DNA from 3 places in the Phyllobacterium sp. CL33Tsu genome. Region 3 is predicted to be linked to each of the others. Evidence: predicted binding sites of a transcription regulator. Region 3 holds the regulator's gene; each other region holds the start of a gene.
What was found. The regulator PhoB, encoded in region 3, activates phosphate uptake and scavenging genes when phosphate is short. The targets are predictions, from matches to a motif close to TGTCATNNANCTGTCAT.
Positions count from the first base shown of each region.

Region 1 (6,739 bases), 140 kb from region 3:
ACTTGAATTGTTTGCTCTATCGGTCAACATCACACACACATATCGAGTCTCTCGACCGATGTCACTTGAACAATAGTTTCGGATAGGGCCCAAACAATGGCGCTGGAAATTTCGATTTCGGTTGAACGCTGGCCCATTGCCGGAACCTTCACGATCTCGCGTGGATCGAAGACCGAGGCAGCCGTGGTCATCTGCACATTGATCGATGGCCCATTCATTGGAAGAGGCGAATGCGTGCCCTATGCGCGCTATGGCGAGAGCCTCGAATCGGTTTGCGCCGAGATCGAGGCCCTGCGCGGCGCACTGACAAACGGCGCGACACGCGATGACCTGCCGGCCCTGCTCAAGGCCGGCGCCGCCCGCAACGCGGTCGATTGCGCATTGTGGGACCTCGAAGCCAAGCGTAGCGGAACCTCCGTTGTGGCCCTTGCCGGTCTCGCTCCTCTCCGCGAATTGACCACGGCGGTTACGGTGTCGTTCGGCGAAGCCGAGGCGATGGCAGCCTCGGCCAGGAATTTCGCCGACAGGCCCGTGATCAAGGTCAAAGTCGGCGGCGAGAACGATGCGGCGCGCATTGCGGCGGTGGCGGCGGCAGCGCCGGCAAGCCGCATTATCCTCGACGCCAACGAGGGCTGGACCGATGCAAATATCATCGAAAACATGCTGGCGGCGGCGAAGGCCGGCGCCGTGCTGATCGAGCAACCGCTGCCCGCTGGAAAGGATGCGATCCTTTCCAGGATACCGCACCCGGTTCCGATCTGCGCCGATGAAAGCGCGCACGGCACCGACGATCTTCCGGCCCTGATCGGCCGTTATGACAGCATCAACATCAAGCTCGACAAGACCGGCGGCCTGACGGAAGCGCTGCACATGCAAAGGTCCGCCCGCGCGCTTGGATTTGGCGTCATGGTCGGCTGCATGGTCGGAACCTCGCTCGCAATGGCACCAGCGATCCTGGTCGCCCAGGATGCGGATTTTGTCGATCTGGACGGTCCATTGATTCTCAAGGAGGATCGAGCGCCGGGCCTGGTGTTCGAGGGCAGCCGGATTTTTCCGCCGAGCCGTAATCTCTGGGGCTAATTTTGCCTCTGTTCCAGCCGTAGCGACACGCCCGCAAGCACAAGGCCGCAGGCGGCAAGCGCAACCATCACATAGAAGCCGTAAATTTCCGTCCTGGCATAGAGCGGCCCCGAAACCATCGTGGCGATGGCCAGCGAGGTTCCGATGAAGAATGTCGAAAGGCCTTGGGCGGTGCCGCCGCGTTCCTCGGGGATCGTCAGCGCAATCATCTTCTGCATGCCGAGAAATGAGAGCGCGAATGAGAAAGCGTGGAGGCTCTGGATGAGAAAGAAGCCCGCGACACCCAATCCCGAAGGGGCGACCAGCGGAAACGCGGCCCATCGAAACATGGCAAAGGCCGAGCCGACCATCAGCACCCGCGCAGGGTGAAGCTTTCCGAAAAGGCGTCGAAACATCGTGAACATGATCACTTCGGCAACAACCGAGATCGACCATAATGCGCCGATCACCGTTTCGCCTATTCCGATCGACTTCCAGTAGATTGCCGAAAAACTGTAGCCATAGGCATGGCTCGCCTGCGTGATACCGGTTGCGATCAAGAAGGTAACGAAGGCGGGACGACGCAGCGCCCTACCCGCATCGGCAATATCGACATCCGAAAGCGGCGAGAGCCGGCGCGGCTTGCCGATGCGCGGGACGACGAAGCTCATGGCGCATGCGGCAACGAGTGTGGCCAGCAGAGCCGATGGGATGATCCACTCGCCGAAATACTGGATGAAGACGCCGCCGGCGAAGGAGGCAAGCAGAAAGGAAATCGATCCCCAAACCCGCATTTTCGCAAAATCCGCTCCATAACGGCGCACGCCGGAGAGCGCAATCGTATCAGCGAGCGGCACTTGCGATGTCCATGGCGGCGCCAGCATCAGCGATACGATCAATATGCCGGCAAAGCCGAAGGGAACGAAATAGAAGGCGGCGACGATGACCGCAAGGACGGTTGCTGTCGTCAGGATATGCGCCCGGTCGTTGGACCGGTCGGCGAGCATTGAAACAAGCGGCGCGGCGATGACGCGCACGAAAAGCGGCATGGAAAGCACGATCGAAATCTCGGTCGGGGTCAGCGCCCGGTACTCGAGCCACAAGGGAAAATACGGCAGGTGCAAACCGCTTGAGGCGAAGATGGCGAAATAGGCGAGAGCTACCCGCAGCTCGAAGCGAGGCGGCTTGTCGAGACCCGGATCCGCAGAGGCGGTGATCATTGCAGGACTTTCGGAAGAACGAAGACGGCCGGGGAGAATCGCAATCATGATCCGCCCGCGCCACGCACCTATCACGAAATACTGCACCCGCCTAGAAATGCTCGCGATAATTGTGGGAGTTCTATAGGTCCGACGGTTGCCGCGCCGGGACCGCGCGCTTGCGGCTAATCCACCTCGCGACTGTTTCGCGCGAAGGAACGATCTCCGTCAGCGCGCTTTCGAAGATATCGGCGCAAGCTTCCCAACGGAAGCTCCTGAGCCTGGCATCGGGATCGACCTTGCCCATCGCCAGCGCGCCAAGCGCGGCTTCGTTGAGATCATCGGAAAGGACGCCTGCGCCCGAGACGCCAATCACATCCTTCGGACCTGGGACGGGATAGCCGGCCACGGGCACGCCACAGGCGATCGCTTCGAGCAGCACGAGCCCGAACGTGTCAGTGCGGCTCGGGAAGACGAACACGTCCGAACCCGCATAGTAGCGCGCCAGTTCCTCACCCTCCTTCTTGCCGGCAAAAACCGCATCCGGATATTTGCGTTTGAGCTCCGGCAAACTCGGCCCGTCACCGACGACGAGCTTCGTCCCTGGCAGTTCGAGCGTCAGAAAGGCTTCGAGGTTCTTCTCCGGCGCGACCCGCCCGACGCACAGGAAGATCGGCCGGTTAAGTTTGAGATCGACCGGCTGGGGACGGAAGAGCTTGCGATCGACGCCGCGGGTCCAGACCTTCAGCGTCTTGAAACCGCGCGCGGAAAGTTCGTCGTTGATCGATTGCGTCGGCACGAGACAGGTTTCGGCAGCATTGTGAAAGCGGCGCAGGAAGGCATAGGTCCAGGCCAGCGGCACCGGCAGGCGCTCGCGCAGATATTCGGGAAAGCGCGTGTGGAAGCTGGTCGTGAACCGCCAATTATTCCTGAGGCAGGCACGTCGCGCCATGATGCCCAGTGGACCTTCGGTCGCGATATGGACGAAAGCCGGCTGCAGCGCCTCGATGCGCGCTTTCACGGCATGCGGAAGCGTCAGCGCCAGGCGAATTTCCGGGTAGGTCGGGCACGGAGCCGAACGATAGTCGGCCGGCGAGATGATCGTTACGTCGAAGTCGCGCGCCTCCATTTGCTCGCGCAGCTTGGTCAGGGTACGTACGACCCCATTGACCTGGGGATGCCAGGCGTCCGAAACGATAACGAGCCGTTTGGGCTGAACGCTTGGCTCAGGCCGCATTCGCCGCCTTGGGGCGCTTGTCATCGAGGCGGATGACCGGTGCAAATCCAGCCTGTTCACCGATCAGGTGCGTCCACGACAGGAGTTCCATGCGGCCGTCAAAATGCTCGACGATGGCCGTGCAGCTTTCCACCCAGTCGCCGGTATTGATATATTCGATGCCGTCGATCTGCTCGATCGTTGCGTGGTGAATGTGCCCGCAGATGACACCATCGGCGCCAATGCGGCGCGCTTCATCGGAAACGACGGTCTGGAACGAGCCGATGAAATTGACCGCCTTCTTGACCCGGAATTTCGCCCAGGCCGAGAACGACCAGTAGCGCAGGCCGAGCATGCGCCGCACCTTGTTCATGATGGTGTTGATCGCGAGGGCCGCGTCATAGGCCCAGTCGCCGAGATAGGCGATGTGGCGGGCGTTGCGCACCACTACATCGAACTGGTCGCCATGAATGACGAGGAACTTTCGTCCATCCGCGGTCTCGTGCATCGTCCGGTCCATGACCTCGATGCCACCGAAATGGGTGCCCTGGAAATCGCGCAGGAACTCGTCATGGTTGCCGGCGATGTAGAGGATGCGCGCGCCCTTGCGGCTCTTGCGCAGCAGCTTCTGCACGATATCATTGTGCTCCTGCGGCCAGTGCCAGCTGCGGCGCAGGCGCCAGCCATCGACGATATCCCCGACGAGATAGATCGTATCGGCATCGTGATACTTCAGGAAATCCAGAAGAAAACTGGCTTTCGCACCTTTCGAACCGAGATGGACATCGGAAAGAAAAAGTGTGCGGAATTTGCGGGCCTCGTTCTCGACCATGATGCTGATCTCCGTTCAGCGCTGACGCGGGGGCGTCCGGTTGCGCTGACACAAACCCGATTCATGTCACAATCATATGACGGTGCGGAAAACTGCATGTTTTCGGATGATAAACACTTGTAACAAAATGGACTTCATTTATGCGTCTGGATGTTATTCAAGCATGCTAGAAATGCCTGAACTGATGATTTGTGAACGCGCCGCACCAATTTTCCGGAAGGACCCGCTCCATGGCCAACGACAAAACGCCCAGCAGCTCTGACCTCGATGAAAGCGCGCTGTTCTACCACCGCTTTCCTCAGCCGGGTAAGCTGGAAATCCAGGCCACAAAGACGCTCGGCAACCAGCGCGATCTCGCGCTAGCCTATTCCCCCGGTGTTGCCGCCCCGTGCCTTGCCATTCACGAAGACCCGGCGACCGCCGCTGACTATACGAGCCGCGCCAACCTCGTAGCCGTGGTTTCCAACGGAACGGCAGTGCTTGGCCTTGGCAATATCGGCCCCCTCGCCTCCAAGCCGGTCATGGAAGGCAAGGCGGTGCTCTTCAAGAAGTTCGCCAATATCGACGTCTTCGACATCGAGATCGACGCCAAGGAAATCACCCGCATTGTCGACGTCGTCTCCGCGCTCGAACCGACCTTCGGCGGCATCAATCTCGAAGACATCAAGGCGCCGGAATGTTTCGAGGTCGAGGAACAGCTGCGCGCCAAGATGAACATCCCCGTCTTCCATGACGACCAGCACGGCACCGCCATCATCGTCGCCGCTGCAATCCTCAACGGCATGGAGCTTGCCGGCAAGGACCTTTCCAAGATCAAGATCGTTGCCTCTGGCGCCGGCGCTGCCGCCCTCGCGTGCCTCAATCTTCTCGTCAAGCTTGGTGCGGACCGCAACAACATCTGGGTCTGCGACATTGACGGCGTTGTTTACGAGGGCCGCAATACGCTGATGGACCGCTGGAAATCGGTCTATGTGCAGAAAACCGATGCGCGCGTCCTTGCCGACGTCATTGGCGGGGCCGACGTCTTCCTCGGCCTTTCTGCCGCCGGCGTGCTCAAGCCAGAGCTTCTCAAGCAGATGGCGCCGAACCCGCTGATCATGGCGCTCGCCAATCCGACACCGGAGATCATGCCGGAGGAAGCCCGCGCCGCGCGCGCCGACGCTATGATTTGCACCGGCCGCTCCGATTTCCCCAACCAGGTCAACAACGTCCTTTGCTTCCCCTATATCTTCCGCGGCGCGCTCGATTGCGGCGCGAGAGCGATCAACGAAGAGATGAAGATGGCCGCCGTTCAGGCCATCGCGGCGCTCGCCCGTGAAGAACCATCAGATGTTGCTGCCCGCGCCTATTCAGGCGAGACCCCGACCTTCGGGCCGAACTATCTCATTCCCTCGCCCTTCGACCCCCGCCTCATCTTGCGCATCGCCCCGGCTGTTGCCAAGGCAGCCATGGATACCGGCGTCGCCGAGCGTCCGATCGACGACTTCGATGCCTATCTTGACCGCTTGAACCGCTTCGTCTTCCGTTCCGGGCTGATCATGAAGCCGATCTTCACGACGGCGAAAACGGCTGAGAAGAAGCGCGTGATCTATGCCGATGGCGAGGACGAACGCGTCCTGCGCGCCGCGCAGGTCGTGCTCGAGGAAGGGATTGCGCTTCCGACGCTGATCGGACGCCCGCAGGTTATCGAGACGCGCCTCAAGCGCTACGGCCTGAAGATCAAGGTCGGCAAGGACTTCGATATCATCAATCCCGAGGACGATCCGCGCTACCGCGATTACGTCGATCTTCTTGTCAAGCTCACCGGGCGGCGCGGCACCACCCCGGAAGTGGCGCGCACCATGGTTCGCGCCAGCAGCACCGTCATTGCGGCGCTCGCCATCGTGCGCGGCGAGGCCGACGCCATGATCTGCGGGCTTGAAGGACGTTTCGAGCGGCATTTGCGCAATGTCGACCAGATCATCGGCAAGCTTGAAGGCATCCGCAATTTCTCGGCGCTCAGCCTGCTTATTTCGCAGCGCGGCGTTCTCTTCCTCACCGACACCTATGTGAGCATCGATCCGACCGCCGAGGAGATCGCCGAAAAGACTGTGCTCGCGGCGAGCGAAATCAGTCGCTTCGGCATCGAGCCCAAGGCGGCCTTGCTGTCGCATTCGAATTTCGGATCGCGCGATTCCGAAAGCGCAGCAAAGATGCGCCATGCATCCGAACTGCTCCGTGCCAAGGCACCGCATCTCGAGCAGGACGGCGAAATGCATGGCGATTCGGCGCTGTCGCAGGTGCTTCGCGAACGCGTGCTGCCGCATTCGCGGCTGAACGGCGAGGCCAATCTCCTCGTCTTCCCCAATCTCGATGCTGCGAACATCACGCTCAATGTGGTCAAGAGCGTTACCGACGCGCTCCATGTCGGGCCGATCCTGCTCGGCGCTGCCA
Region 1 is NZ_FORJ01000002.1:307,917-314,655, forward strand. It holds gene BM074_RS11105 (ABC transporter permease) at 1-30, opposite strand, end outside; gene dgcA (N-acetyl-D-Glu racemase DgcA) at 97-1,080, shown strand; gene BM074_RS11115 (MFS transporter) at 1,077-2,279, opposite strand; gene BM074_RS11120 (glycosyltransferase family 4 protein) at 2,401-3,495, opposite strand; gene BM074_RS11125 (UDP-2,3-diacylglucosamine diphosphatase) at 3,485-4,306, opposite strand; gene BM074_RS11130 (NADP-dependent malic enzyme) at 4,537-6,739, shown strand, end outside.
Region 1: the regulator PhoB is predicted to act here: its motif matches at 4,372-4,388, upstream of BM074_RS11125 (UDP-2,3-diacylglucosamine diphosphatase).

Region 2 (6,739 bases), on a different contig from region 3:
CATTGAGTTGACGCTTGGCAGCGGCGCGTCCTCGGTGCATGTGCTCAAGGGGGTTTCACTCAATATCAGCGCGGGCCAGTCAGTCGGTATCGTCGGTCCCTCGGGCTCCGGCAAATCGACCTTGTTGATGGTGCTTGCCGGGCTTGAGCAGGTCGACTCCGGCTCGGTCGAGATCGCCGGCGAAAGGCTCGAAAAGATGAACGAGGACGCGACGGCCGCTTTTCGCGGACGCAATATCGGCATCGTCTTCCAGTCATTCCATCTCATTCCGAATATGACGGCGCTGGAGAATGTCGCTGTTCCCCTGGAACTTGCCGGCAATCCCGATGCCTTCGCCATTGCTGAACGGGTGCTGGCCGCCGTCGGACTTGCCGACCGGGTGACCCACTATCCGGGCGAACTTTCAGGCGGCGAACAACAGCGTGTCGCCATTGCGCGGGCGTTGGCGCCATCGCCGAAAATCCTTATCGCCGATGAGCCGACCGGCAATCTCGACACGGCAACAGGCAAGCAGATTGCCGATCTCCTGTTCGAGAAGCAGCGCGAGCTTGGACTGACGCTGGTGCTCGTCACACACGATGCCGCGCTTGCCGGGCGATGCGACCGGGAAATCCGCGTTCGGTCCGGCAGGATCGAAGCGGATGCGGATGCGCCGGAGCTGGCGAAATCCGCATGAGCGAGGCAGCATCGTCCGGGACAGCGCCGTCGCTCAAACTTGCTTTCACTTTTGCCCTGCGCGAAATGCGCAGCGGCCTGTCCGGTTTCTACATTTTCCTTGCCTGCATAGCGCTCGGCGTTGCCGCGATCGGCGGCGTCAACTCGGTGGCAAACGCGGTCAGCGCCGGCATCTCCTCGCAGGGGCAGAGCATTCTCGGCGGCGATCTCAGGTTTCAGCTCAATCAGCGTGAAGTGGATGCGCAAGAGCGCGCTTTTCTTGAAAGCAAGGGGCGCGTAGCGGTCAGCGCCAATATGCGGTCCATGGCGAGGCTACCGAATGGCTCGGACCAGTCGCTTGTCGAGCTCAAGGCCGTCGATGGCGCATATCCGCTTTACGGGTCGTTGGTGACAACGCCGGCGGGCGATGACAAGACGTTGTTCGGTGAGGTGAACGGGGTCTATGGCGCAGCCGTCGCGCAGGTTCTGCTCGACCGTCTCAACCTCAAACTTGGCGATCAGGTTCTGGTCGGAGGTGCGAAGTTCGAACTGCGGGCGGTCATCGGCAACGAACCCGATCTGCTTTCCGACGGCTTCGGCTTTGCGCCGCGCATGATGGTATCCCTGCAGGGGCTCGAGGCTGCCGGCCTCGTTCAGCCCGGAAGCCTGGTCGAGCACAGCTACAAGCTTGCGCTGCCCGCGGGGACCGATGAAGCCGCGCTCACCGCCATACGCGACGAAGCCAAGGAGAAGTTTCCGCAAGCCGGTTGGAGTATTCGGGGCCGGACAAATGCCGCGCCTTCGCTCAGTGCCAATATAGAGCGCTTTTCGCAGTTCCTGACCCTCGTGGGCCTGACGGCGCTGATCGTCGGCGGCGTCGGGGTCGCGAATGCGGTCCGCGCCTATATTGATGGAAAACGCGGGGTCATTGCCACGTTCAAGTCACTCGGCGCCCCCGGCTGGTTCGTCATTGCTGTTTACCTCTCGCAAATCTTGATGATTTCGCTCGTCGGTATTGCGATCGGCCTCGTGCTTGCCGCGATCATCCCCTATGTGGCGGGCTATGCCTTGCAGAGCGTGTTGCCGATAGCGGCCAAAGGCGGTTTTTACCCCGGCGCATTGGCATGGGCCGCCCTGTTCGGTTTCCTGACGACACTCGCCTTCGCCATTCTCCCATTGGGGCGGGCCCGCGACGTTCCGGCGACGGCGCTTTTCCGCGAGCAGGGATTCGAGCAGCGAGGCTGGCCAAAGCCTGCCTACATCATCGCCGCTGCTGCCGTCATCGCGGTGCTGTGCGCGCTTGCTGTGTATTTTTCTTACGACAGGCGGATCGCCACGATCTTTATTGGCGCGGTGGCATTTTCCTTCCTCGTCTTGCGCGGCGTCTCGGTATTCGTGCAGTGGCTGGCACGCCGGGCTCCGCGTGTCCGCTCGACGGCGTTGCGGCTCGCGATCGGAAATATCCATCGCCCCGGCGCGCTTACTCCCTCGGTTGTGCTGTCACTGGGGCTCGGCCTGACGCTTCTCGTTACGCTTGGCCTCATCGATGGCAGCTTGCGTCAGCAACTCGCCGGCAATCTCCCTGAGCGGGCGCCGAATTTCTTCTTCGTCGATATACAGAGCCGCCAGGTGGACGAATTCAAAGGCGTTCTGCAGAAATCGGCTCCCAACGGCAAGATCGTCAGCGCTCCCATGTTGCGCGGGCGCATCATCGCCTTGAACGGCACGGACGTTACCAAAATGACCATTGCGCCAGAGGGCGCGTGGGTCCTGCGCGGCGACCGCGGCATTACCTATGCGAAGAACGTGCCTGAAAACTCGGCGCTGACCAAGGGCGAGTGGTGGCCCGCCGACTATTCCGGCGAACCGTTGGTTTCGTTCTCGGCGGAAGAGGCGACCAATCTCGGCCTCAAGGTCGGGGATACGGTGACCGTCAACGTGCTTGGCCGCAATGTAACGGCGCGCATTGCCAATCTAAGGCAACTGCAATGGGAATCGCTCGCGATCAACTTCGTGATGGTTTTTTCGCCCAATACATTTGCGGGCGCGCCGCATGCCTGGCTGGCGACTTTGACGGACCCGACCTCCACTCCGCAGGAGGAGGCCGCTGTCATGCGCAATGTGACCCAGGCGTTCCCGGCGGTCACGACGGTACGGGTCAAGGATGCGATCACCATTGCCAACGAACTCGTCGGCCAGCTCGCCGTTGCCATTCGCGCCGCAGCTTCGGTGGCACTGATCGCCTCGATTCTTGTCCTCGGCGGCGCGCTCGCAGCCGGCAACCGCGCTAGGGTGCACGATGCTGTAGTGTTGAAAACGCTTGGCGCGACCCGGCGCACGCTGATCAAGGCTTTCAGCCTTGAATATATGCTGCTCGGTCTTTCGACGGCTATTTTCGCTCTTCTCGCCGGCAGTGCGGCTGCATGGTACGTGGTGGTGCGGGTCATGACGCTGCCGGCCTATTTCCAGCCCGAAGTCGCCGTCATGACCGTCATTATCGCGCTCGTTTTAACGGTCGGTTTTGGGCTTGCCGGAACCTGGCGAATTCTTGGACAAAAGGCTGCGCCGATCCTGCGAAACCTCTGAAATCGTTAAACGAGTGCGATTTTTACCAATTTACTCATAATTTGGCGCGCTAACACGCAATCTTGAGTAGTTGAGGTCTTGTTATGGACCCGAGGAATCCCCATAATTCGTCGCAAGGCATGCTGGGGTCCCGCCAGCGGCGCCTGGGGAATAACCCGACACCCGACGGGACGAAGCAAATGAGGAAAACCATGGCTGACTATCGCAATATCCAGGCCCGCACATCGGCCGGAATGCGTGTGGACGCGGGGATCGATCAGGGTCTGCGCAGCTACATGCTGAAGGTCTACAATCTAATGGGCATCGGTCTCGCAGTGACCGGTCTCGCTGCGCTCGCCACCGTTTATTTCGCGACAACCAATGACCCATCTCTCGCCGCCGCACAGTTGCCGAACGGCAAGATGCTGACCAATCTCGGTGTTGCCCTCTACGGCTCGCCGCTGCGTTGGGTTGTCATGCTCGCGCCGCTTGCCGCAGTGTTCTTCTTGAGTTTCCGCATTGAGCGGATGAGCGTATCTGCCGCGCAGACCACATTCTGGGTTTATGCTGGACTTGTCGGTCTCTCGCTGTCCTCGATCTTCCTGATTTATACCTCGGGAAGCATCGTGCAGACCTTCTTTATCACCGCCGCGTCGTTTGGTGCTCTTTCGCTTTATGGCTACACCACGAAGCGTGATCTGTCCGCGATGGGCTCGTTCCTGTTCATGGGTCTGATCGGCATCATCCTTGCGTCGCTGGTCAACATCTTCCTTGCATCAAGCGCTTTGCAGTTCGCAATCTCGGCAATCGGCGTCCTGGTCTTTGCAGGCCTGACTGCCTATGACACGCAGCAGATCAAGGAAATGTATTACGAAGGCGACGCTTCGGACACCTATGGCCGCAAGGCAATCATGGGCGCCCTGCGGCTCTACCTCGACTTCATCAACATGTTCATGTTCCTGCTGCAGTTCCTGGGTAACCGCAACTAGGCTTCGAGCATGGAAAATAACAAAAAGGGCGGCGGAAACGCTGCCCTTTTTGTTGGGCGTAATTCCCCACCAGAGTAACGCGTTTCCACTTTAAAATGCCGGCAAAGACGTGCATGAAACGGGCACGATCATTTTCCCCCTGTGAGAGCCAATGTCAGAGATTCATATCCGCCCGGCGCAGCCAGCCGACCTCGCGAGCATCACCGAAATTTACCGCGATGCCGTCCTTCACGGAACGGCGACCTATGAGATCGACCCGCCGGACCAGGCGGAAATGACGAAGCGGTTCCACGCAATCACCACGGACGGCTTTCCCTATATCGTCGCCGAACTGGACGGGGCCGTGATTGGCTACGCCTATGCAAGCTATTTCCGCACGCGTCCGGCCTATTGGTGGTCGGTGGAGGATTCGATCTATATCGCGCCCGACGCTAAGGGAAAGGGCTTGGGCAAGCAACTGCTCAGCCAGTTGATCAAGGACTGTACCTCCCTTGGTTTCCGGCAGTTTATCGCCGTCATCGGGGATGGCCACGAGGATTCCGCTTCCGTTAGGCTCCATACCCGCGCAGGGTTCACATATTCCGGAACAATCAGAGCCTCCGGCTTCAAGCATGGACGCTGGCTCGATACTGTGCTGATGCAGCTGGAGATGAATGGCGGGGCGCATACGCTTCCAGGAAAGCCGCCCTTGCGGAGCGAAGACGCTTAAAACGCGTCAGCCACGCACGAGGCTCAAACCCTTGTCGAACACCTTCAAAACGCGGTCGAGGTCGTGGCCGCGCTTGAGAATAAGACCGCTCGCCGCGATAACGCTGTAGGCGCCCTGCTTGCGGGCAAGTTTCGGGTTCTTTACCACCCGAAACATCGGAACCTCGCTGGCCCTGCGAAAGATGGAAAACACCGCTCGATCCATCAAGTGGTCAATGGCGTAGTCCCGCCATTCGCCAGCGGAAACCATGAAACCGTAGATTCGAAGGATCTGATCCAGTTCACGCCGGTTGAAGGTAACGGGCAACTCGCTACTGCGTGTGAGGGGGATTAAAGTTGCCTGCTGTTGCGCTTCGTCGCCACCTGCATTGCTGTCCATCAATCATCCGCCTTTGTATGCCGTGTGACACCTGGATGACATCAGGGTGACCTTTTCTGCGCCGATTTACAAGTCCGGAATGATTTCCGAAAGGCGACGACGAGGGTTAGGAACCGGTTTTGCTATGATGTCACGAAGAAATACGCACTGTCTCCAATGGTGATTATTGGACACATTCTCGCCATTTTCTGTTCGCATTGCCGCCCGATTCCGCACCCAACATCCCTCGCATGTTGTCTGAGACGGTTCGGTCTTGACAGTCCGATACCCCAAGCCCCCCGCCCAACGGGTTGTTTGGGCCGAACCATCAGTCTCCCTGAATGGCAACATGCCCCAATATCTCAGGCCGGATTTATCCGGCCTGTTTTTGTTTAGGAGAGCGCTTTCGGCTACTGTTTGGCGGCCATGATCGACGCGCCGATAATTGGTCCTGGCTGACCCTCGCCCAGCATCTCCTGCAGAAGCACGGCACATCCTGTCGACTTCTTGCTGGCAATTTCGCTGATCGGTATTTCAATCTTCTGGGCCTTGCCGTCCCACATGCCGACTGTTTCCATCGCACGCACGCTGTTGGCATAGCTGACTTTACGCCCGATATTTTCGCCATCCGGAATGGCCACGATGGATTCGCGATTGAAATAGGCGAGGAGGACGCGGACAGGTTTTGTCGGTACTGGCCCTTGGCCGATATCGATGACGAGGCGGTCGGGCGTTGCCTTGGCAATATTGACCGGAATGGTAAGGCCCGAATCGGTATCGCGCATCTCGGCGATGCGGCGGCGAATCTTCTGTCCATCCTGTCCGTTGACGTGGACACGGCCGTTGATAATCACCTGGGGCGTATAGACGCCGTTGAGGCCCAGTGCGACGCGATAAGCATTCTGGCGTTCGGTGTTTTCAGGCAGGGCGAGCGTGTCGATCCAGCCCCGATAATCCCAATAATCCACGTGAAAGGCGAGCGCGACGACCTTGCCTTCCGCGACGAGTTCCTTGAGTACCGCGTCCGCGGGAGGGCAGGATCCGCAACCCTGCGACGTATAGAGTTCGACAACGCCCTCGGGTTTCTTGCCAACATCATCAGCGCAGACCGGAAGCACATAGGCCGCCGCAGCAATGAGCGGTGCGCCGATCAGCAAGCGTCTGGAAAGTTTGCGCAGATACACGGGTTAAATTCTCTTCCCAATTCGAGTGGGATTGTTGTCGGATAAAAGGATTGCGAGAAGATTGATAGGAGCCGCACTTTTCAAGGGGAAGTCACTTTGAGGTGAATTCGATCACGTTTTGGCTCACATTCATTCAAAAGGGCCGCCGATCACCCGGCGGCCCTTCAATACTCATGTCATTGGAGCGTCAGGCGGCGAGATCGCGCAGCACGTACTGCAGGATGCCGCCGTTCTTCAGATATTCAAGCTCGTCGATCGTATCGATGCGGCAGATGAGCGGC
Region 2 is NZ_FORJ01000001.1:1,496,341-1,503,079, forward strand. It holds gene BM074_RS07265 (ABC transporter ATP-binding protein) at 1-676, shown strand, start outside; gene BM074_RS07270 (ABC transporter permease) at 673-3,240, shown strand; gene BM074_RS07275 (Bax inhibitor-1/YccA family protein) at 3,432-4,208, shown strand; gene BM074_RS07280 (GNAT family N-acetyltransferase) at 4,360-4,917, shown strand; gene BM074_RS07285 (DUF2794 domain-containing protein) at 4,924-5,295, opposite strand; gene BM074_RS07290 (DUF1223 domain-containing protein) at 5,685-6,458, opposite strand; gene acnA (aconitate hydratase AcnA) at 6,646-6,739, opposite strand, start outside.
Region 2: the regulator PhoB is predicted to act here: its motif matches at 5,320-5,336, upstream of BM074_RS07285 (DUF2794 domain-containing protein).

Region 3 (6,739 bases):
CTCGAAGTGCTCGCCGGCATCCCGACCATCGTCTACGGCTTCTTCGCGCTCGTCACCGTCGGACCGTTCCTGCGCGACCTCAGCGCGGCGCTTTCCGGCGGCTATGCCTTCATCCAGGCGCAGAGCGTGCTCACCGCCGGCATCGTCATGGGCGTCATGCTGATCCCGTTCGTCTCGTCGCTTTCCGACGACATCATCACGGCCGTACCGCAGTCGCTGCGTGACGGATCGCTCGGGCTCGGCTCGACCCGTTCGGAAACGATCCGCCGCGTCGTACTGCCCGCCGCGCTGCCAGGCATTGTCGGCGCGCTGCTCCTGACGGCATCACGCGCCATCGGCGAAACGATGATCGTCGTGCTCGCAGCCGGCGTTGCCGCCAATCTCAACATCAATCCGTTCGAGGCGATGACGACGATCACCGTCAAGATCGTCAACCAGCTGACGGGAGACCTTGAGTTCAATTCGCCGCAAACCCTCGTGGCCTTTGCTCTCGGTCTCACGCTCTTCTTCATCACGCTGGGCATGAACATTTTCGCGCTCTACATCGTCCGCAAGTATCGGGAGCAGTACGAATGACCGACATAGCCCTCAATCCCGCTGCTGCATCGGCACGTCCCGCCCGGCGAGACATTGGATTAAAGCGCCGCTACGCTGCCGAACGCCGGTTCAAGATTTATGGCATCGCAGCGATCGCGATCGGCATCTTCTTCCTCATTGCGCTGCTGTTCTCCGTGTTCTCCAACGGCTACACCGCATTCTGGCAGACCGAGGTCAATCTTGCGATCAATCTCGATCCGAAGATCATCGATCCGGACAATAAGCGTGCCACCGATCCGAACGTGCTTCTGACCGCCAATTATCCCGTTCTCGCCCGTAATTCACTGGCGGAAAAGCTCGGGGTCGCCCAGACCGACAAGCCCGGCCTGCGCGAACTTGGGAAGCTTTTCTCCGATGGCGTGCGCGGCCAGTTGCGTGAGCTCGTCGTTGCAAATCCCAATCTCATCGGCACTACCCAGAATGTCTGGGTGCTGACGGGCGCCGACATCGACTCCGCGTTCAAGGGACAGATCGATCTGAGCGTCGACCAGTCGCGCCGCAAGGTTTCGGACAAGCAGGTCGAATGGATGAACAAGCTGAAGGCTGACGGCGCCATGGCCCAGCGCTTCAACACCGGTCTCTTCACCTATGGCGCGTCAAGCCGTCCTGAAACTTCGGGTCTCAGCGTCGCCCTCATCGGTTCGCTCTATATGATGCTGATCGTGCTCGGCCTCTCGCTGCCCATCGGCGTTGCCGCCTCGATCTATCTTGAGGAATACGCCAAGAAGAACCGCCTGACCGATATTATCGAGGTCAACATCAATAATCTTGCGGCGGTCCCGTCGATCGTCTTCGGTCTGCTCGGCCTCGCAGTCTTCATCAACTTCCTGCATATGCCGCGCTCGGCATCGCTGGTCGGCGGTCTCGTGCTGACGCTGATGACGCTGCCGACAATCATTATCGCGACGCGCGCCGCGCTGCGTGCCGTACCCCCGTCCATCCGCGCGGCGGCGCTTGGCATTGGCGCATCGAAGACGCAGATGGTTTTCCATCACGTCCTGCCGCTCGCCGCACCCGGCATTCTGACCGGTACCATCATCGGCCTGGCGCATGCCCTCGGCGAGACCGCGCCGCTGCTTTTGATCGGCATGGTGGCTTTCGTCGCCAACAATCCGGTAACGCCGCTCGATCCTTCGACGGCATTGCCCGTGCAAATCTACATGTGGGCCAACGAAGCGGAGCGCGCCTTCGTCGAGCGGACGTCCGGTGCTATCATCGTGCTGCTTCTCTTCCTCGCGGTCATGAACATCACGGCCATCCTTCTGCGTCGCCGCTTCGAGCGCCGCTGGTAACTGTTCGAGAGAGGACCTAGTTATGAACCTTATGACGGAACGAAATCTCGAAAAGGCGGTAAACGACAAGATGAGCGCCCAGCCCAACGCAATCAAAATGCAAGGCAAGGAAGTCACTGTTCACTACGGCGACAAGCAGGCCTTGTTCGGTGTCAGCCTCGACGTGCCGGAAAAGATGGTCACGGCGCTGATCGGCCCTTCGGGCTGCGGCAAGTCGACATTCCTGCGCAGTCTCAACCGCATGAACGACACCATCGAAGGCTGTAAGATCGGCGGCAAGATCACGCTCGATGACGAGGATATCTACAATCCTAAGATCGACGTTGTCGAGCTGCGCGCCCGGGTGGGCATGGTGTTCCAGAAGCCCAATCCTTTTCCGAAGTCTATTTTCGAGAACGTCGCCTATGGCCCGCGCATTCACGGGCTCGCGAAGGGTCGCCACGAACTTGATGAAATCGTTGAGAAAAGCCTGCGCCGCGCCAGCCTTTTCGATGAGGTGAAGGATCGCCTGCATGAGGCAGGCACCGGACTTTCCGGCGGCCAGCAGCAGCGCCTGTGCATTGCCCGCGCCATCGCCGTCAGTCCGGAAGTGATCCTCATGGACGAGCCGTGCTCGGCGCTTGATCCGATCGCCACCGCAAAGGTGGAGGAACTGATCGATGAATTGCGCGAAAACTACACCATCGTCATCGTTACCCACTCGATGCAGCAGGCAGCGCGCGTTTCGCAGCGCACGGCCATGTTCCATCTCGGCAATCTTGTCGAGGTCGGCGATACGGAAATGATGTTCACAAGCCCCACCGAGAAGCGCACCCAGGACTATATCACCGGACGCTTCGGCTGACGCAGGAACGAGGACAAAGCACATGACCGAGTTGCAGCACACTGTGCGCTCTTACGATGACGAACTGAAGTTCCTGACGCACAAGATCGCCGAGATGGGTGGTCATGCCGAACGCATGGTCGAACAGGCGGTCGCCGCCATGGTCAATTCCGACAATGCGCTGGCGCAGCGCGTTATTTCGGACGATCTGATCCTCGACGCCGGTCAGCGCGAGATCGATGAAAAGGCCATTACCATCATCGGCAAGCGCCAGCCGATGGCGATCGACCTGCGTGAAGTCATCGGGACGATCCGCATTTCCTCCGATCTCGAGCGTATCGGCGATCTCGGCAAGAACATTGCCAAGCGCGTCGTTGCCGTGACCGATACCCGCCAGACGCTCTCGGTCTACCGCGGCTTGCAGACAATCGCCGAACTTGCCTTGACGCAGCTGAAGGACGTGCTCGACGCCTATGCGACGCGCTCGGTACAGCAGGTGAACATTGTGCGCGAACGCGACGACGAAATCGACGCGCTCTATACGTCGCTGTTCCGCGAATTGCTGACCTACATGATGGAAGATCCGCGCAACATTTCCGCCTGTACGCATCTTTTGTTCTGCGCCAAGAATATCGAGCGCATAGGCGACCACGCCACCAATATTGCCGAGACAGTCTATTACATTGTTACCGGTTCGCAACTGCCGGCGGAACGTCCCAAGGAAGACCAGACACATACTATTATTGTGGATGAAACGACCGAGTCCTAATTCAACTGAAGGCTTGATATGGCAATAGCTCCCAAAATCACCGTTGTGGAGGACGAGGAAGCCCTGAGCGTCCTCCTCCGGTACAATCTTGAAGCTGAAGGCTATGTTGTCGAGACGATCGCACGTGGCGACGAAGCGGAAATTGCGCTGCGCGAGAACGTTCCGGATCTTCTGATCCTCGACTGGATGCTGCCCGGCCTGTCGGGCATCGAACTCTGCCGCCGCCTGCGGGCGCGGCGCGAGACCGAAATCCTGCCAATCATCATGCTCACCGCCCGCGGCGAGGAAAGCGAACGCGTTCGCGGCCTTTCGACCGGTGCCGACGACTACATGGTCAAGCCGTTTTCGACGCCTGAACTCCTGGCGCGCATCAAATCCATGCTCCGCCGCGTCAATCCGAGCCTGCTTTCGCACGTGCTGAGCTTCGGCGATCTCAAGCTCGACCGCGAACAGCACCGCGTTTTCCGCAAGGAGCGCGAGCTAAAACTTGGCCCGACGGAGTTTCGGCTGCTCGAATTCCTCATGCAGTCACCCGGACGAGTCTTTTCGCGCGGCCAGTTGCTCGATAATGTCTGGGGTGCGGACATCTATGTCGATGATCGCACAGTTGACGTCCACGTTGGTCGCCTGCGCAAGGCGATCAATATCGGACGTTCGATAGATCCGATCCGCACCGTACGTGGCGCCGGCTATTCGTTCGGCTGATTCTCAATTATTGCGGTTCTAACAAGGGCGTCGCATCAGCGCTAGATGGCTGATGCGACGCCTTTTGGTATTTTGTAGTCCGCCGAGAATGTCCTTAAACCCTCAGTCCTCGGGTGTCCTGGACTTGAAATTTACACAAATATAGGGTAGGGGGCTATATTATGTCTCACACTACGAAGGAAAAATCAAAACTCCTCGCAAGGATCCGTCGCCTCAAGGGGCAGATGGAGGCCGTCGAGCGTGCGCTCGAAGCGGAAATGCCTTGCGGCGACATTTTGAACCTGGTGGCGTCGGTGCGCGGGGCGGTAAACGGCCTGATGGGTGAACTCATCGAAGATCATATTCGCATGCACGTCGTCGATCCCGGCACCGAGACGGACAGCGAACGCGCCAAGGGCGCCGTGGATCTCATCGACGTTGTAAGGATGTATCTGAAATGAGCCACGATCACGCGATCCATTTGCCTCAAGGCACGCATGCTCATGTGTTTCTGGGTGACGATCACGAGCGCAACGAACGACGCACCTGGTTTGTGATCGCGCTGACCGCGACGATGATGGTTGCGGAGATCGTGGCGGGAACGGTTTTCGGCTCGATGGCGCTTGTCGCCGATGGCTGGCATATGTCGACACATGCTGCCGCGATGCTGATCGCGGCGTTGGCCTATCTCTATGCAAGGAAGAATGCCAGCAATCCGCGTTTCACCTTCGGCACGGGAAAATTCGGCGATCTCGCAGGTTTTGCCAGCGCTGTGATCCTCGCGCTTATTGCACTGCTGATCGGCTGGGAGAGTTTCCTACGCCTTGCCAACCCGATCTCGATCAGTTTTCCGCAGGCGATCTCCGTTGCCGTGCTTGGCCTTGCCGTCAACCTTGTTTGTGCCTGGCTCTTGCGCGACGACCATAGCCATCATCACCACGGTCACCATGGCGATAACCATCATCACCACGGTCACGATCATAATTTGCGTGCCGCCTATCTGCACGTTCTTGCCGATGCGCTGACGTCCGTCCTCGCCATCATCGCCCTTCTCGCGGGCAGCATTTACGGCTGGCTTTGGCTCGATCCGGCCATGGGAATTGTCGGTGCTCTTGTTATCGCCAGATGGTCATGGGGTCTCATCCGCGATGCGGGCGGCGTGTTGCTCGACTATGTCCCTCAGGGTGAAGACCTGCCTGATGAAATACGTGGCGCCATCGAAAAGGAGGGCGACGTGATTACCGACCTGCACGTCTGGCAGCTTGGCCCGGGGCATCACGGTGCCATTGTTTCGCTTTTGAGCGACGATCCGAAAGCGCCGTCGTCCTATCGTGCCAAACTCGCACATATCCATGAGTTGTCGCATGTGACCGTTGAGGTAGAGCCGAAGGCCGCGTAAATTTCGATTCGGGTGTGTCACACGCTGAGCTTTGAAGACCCCACGTGCGACGAACGTTCGAATAGCCGGGAGCCCATGTGATGACCGTCACGATTTACCACAACCCGAAATGCGGTACCTCGCGTAATACCCTCGCCATGATCCGCAATGCAGGGATCGAGCCGGTGATCGTGGAATATCTCAAGACGCCGCCGAGCCGGGAAACCCTGAAGGAAATGATCAGCCGGGCTGGTCTTAGCGTGCGCCAGGCCTTGCGCCAAAAAGGTACGCCCTATGTCGAGCTTGGCCTCGACAATGCTTCGCTGGACGACGATGCGCTTCTCGACGCGATGATGGCCAATCCAATCCTCATCGAACGTCCTTTCGTCGTGACCGAAAGAGGCGTGCGCCTCAGCCGCCCTTCAGAAATTGTGCTTGAGATCCTGCCAGATGCGCAGAAGGGCCCGTTTTCCAAGGAGGATGGTGAGGTCGTTATCGACAGCTCGGGCACTCGCATCCGCTGAGCCTCGATGTTATGGACGAGCAACGCCATCGGCCTGCGAAATTTCGGCGCAGTGGTCGACGCGGCTGGCGCCGCAGGGCTTGGTCGTGGAATCTTGCGGCTCGCCGATCTTGGCCCGCGTGAACTCAGTATCCATCAGGGATTTATCGGCGGCTATCGAGCGGAAAAGCCGCTTTGCAGGCTTTTCGACCCATTCGACCCGTCCGGGGGATGCCGTCGAATAGTGCCATGGCATGGTGATGAAGTGAATATTTTCAGACGAAAGATGCTGGACGGCGAAGGCGAGTTCCCGCATCACGCCGGGACTGAAACCCGGGTCGGTGATGACGGATTTCGTCGCGGCATCCATAAAGCTGAAGACCCGCACAGGGTTCGCCAATTGCGCTCCGAGCAATTTTTGAGCCATGGCACCAAAGAATTCATGCTGACGATGAATGCGTCCGATATCGGTGCCGTCGCCTATGCTGTAGCGGGCGCGCACGTAGCCTAGCGCTTCTTCGCCATTGAGGGTCTGGCATCCCGCAGCGAGGTCCAGCCCGGCAAGCTTGTCGTGGATTGGTTCGGAAATACAGTATTCGACGCCGCCGATGGCCTCCACAATCCGCCTGAATCCGCTAAAATCAACCTTGATCACGTGATCGATCTTTATGCCCGTCAGGGTTTCGACGGTCTT
Region 3 is NZ_FORJ01000002.1:169,375-176,113, reverse strand. It holds gene pstC (phosphate ABC transporter permease subunit PstC) at 1-576, shown strand, start outside; gene pstA (phosphate ABC transporter permease PstA) at 573-1,889, shown strand; gene pstB (phosphate ABC transporter ATP-binding protein PstB) at 1,960-2,733, shown strand; gene phoU (phosphate signaling complex protein PhoU) at 2,756-3,481, shown strand; gene phoB (phosphate regulon transcriptional regulator PhoB) at 3,500-4,186, shown strand; gene BM074_RS10460 (metal/formaldehyde-sensitive transcriptional repressor) at 4,348-4,626, shown strand; gene dmeF (CDF family Co(II)/Ni(II) efflux transporter DmeF) at 4,623-5,564, shown strand; gene arsC (arsenate reductase (glutaredoxin)) at 5,645-6,067, shown strand; gene BM074_RS10445 (LCP family protein) at 6,077-6,739, opposite strand, start outside.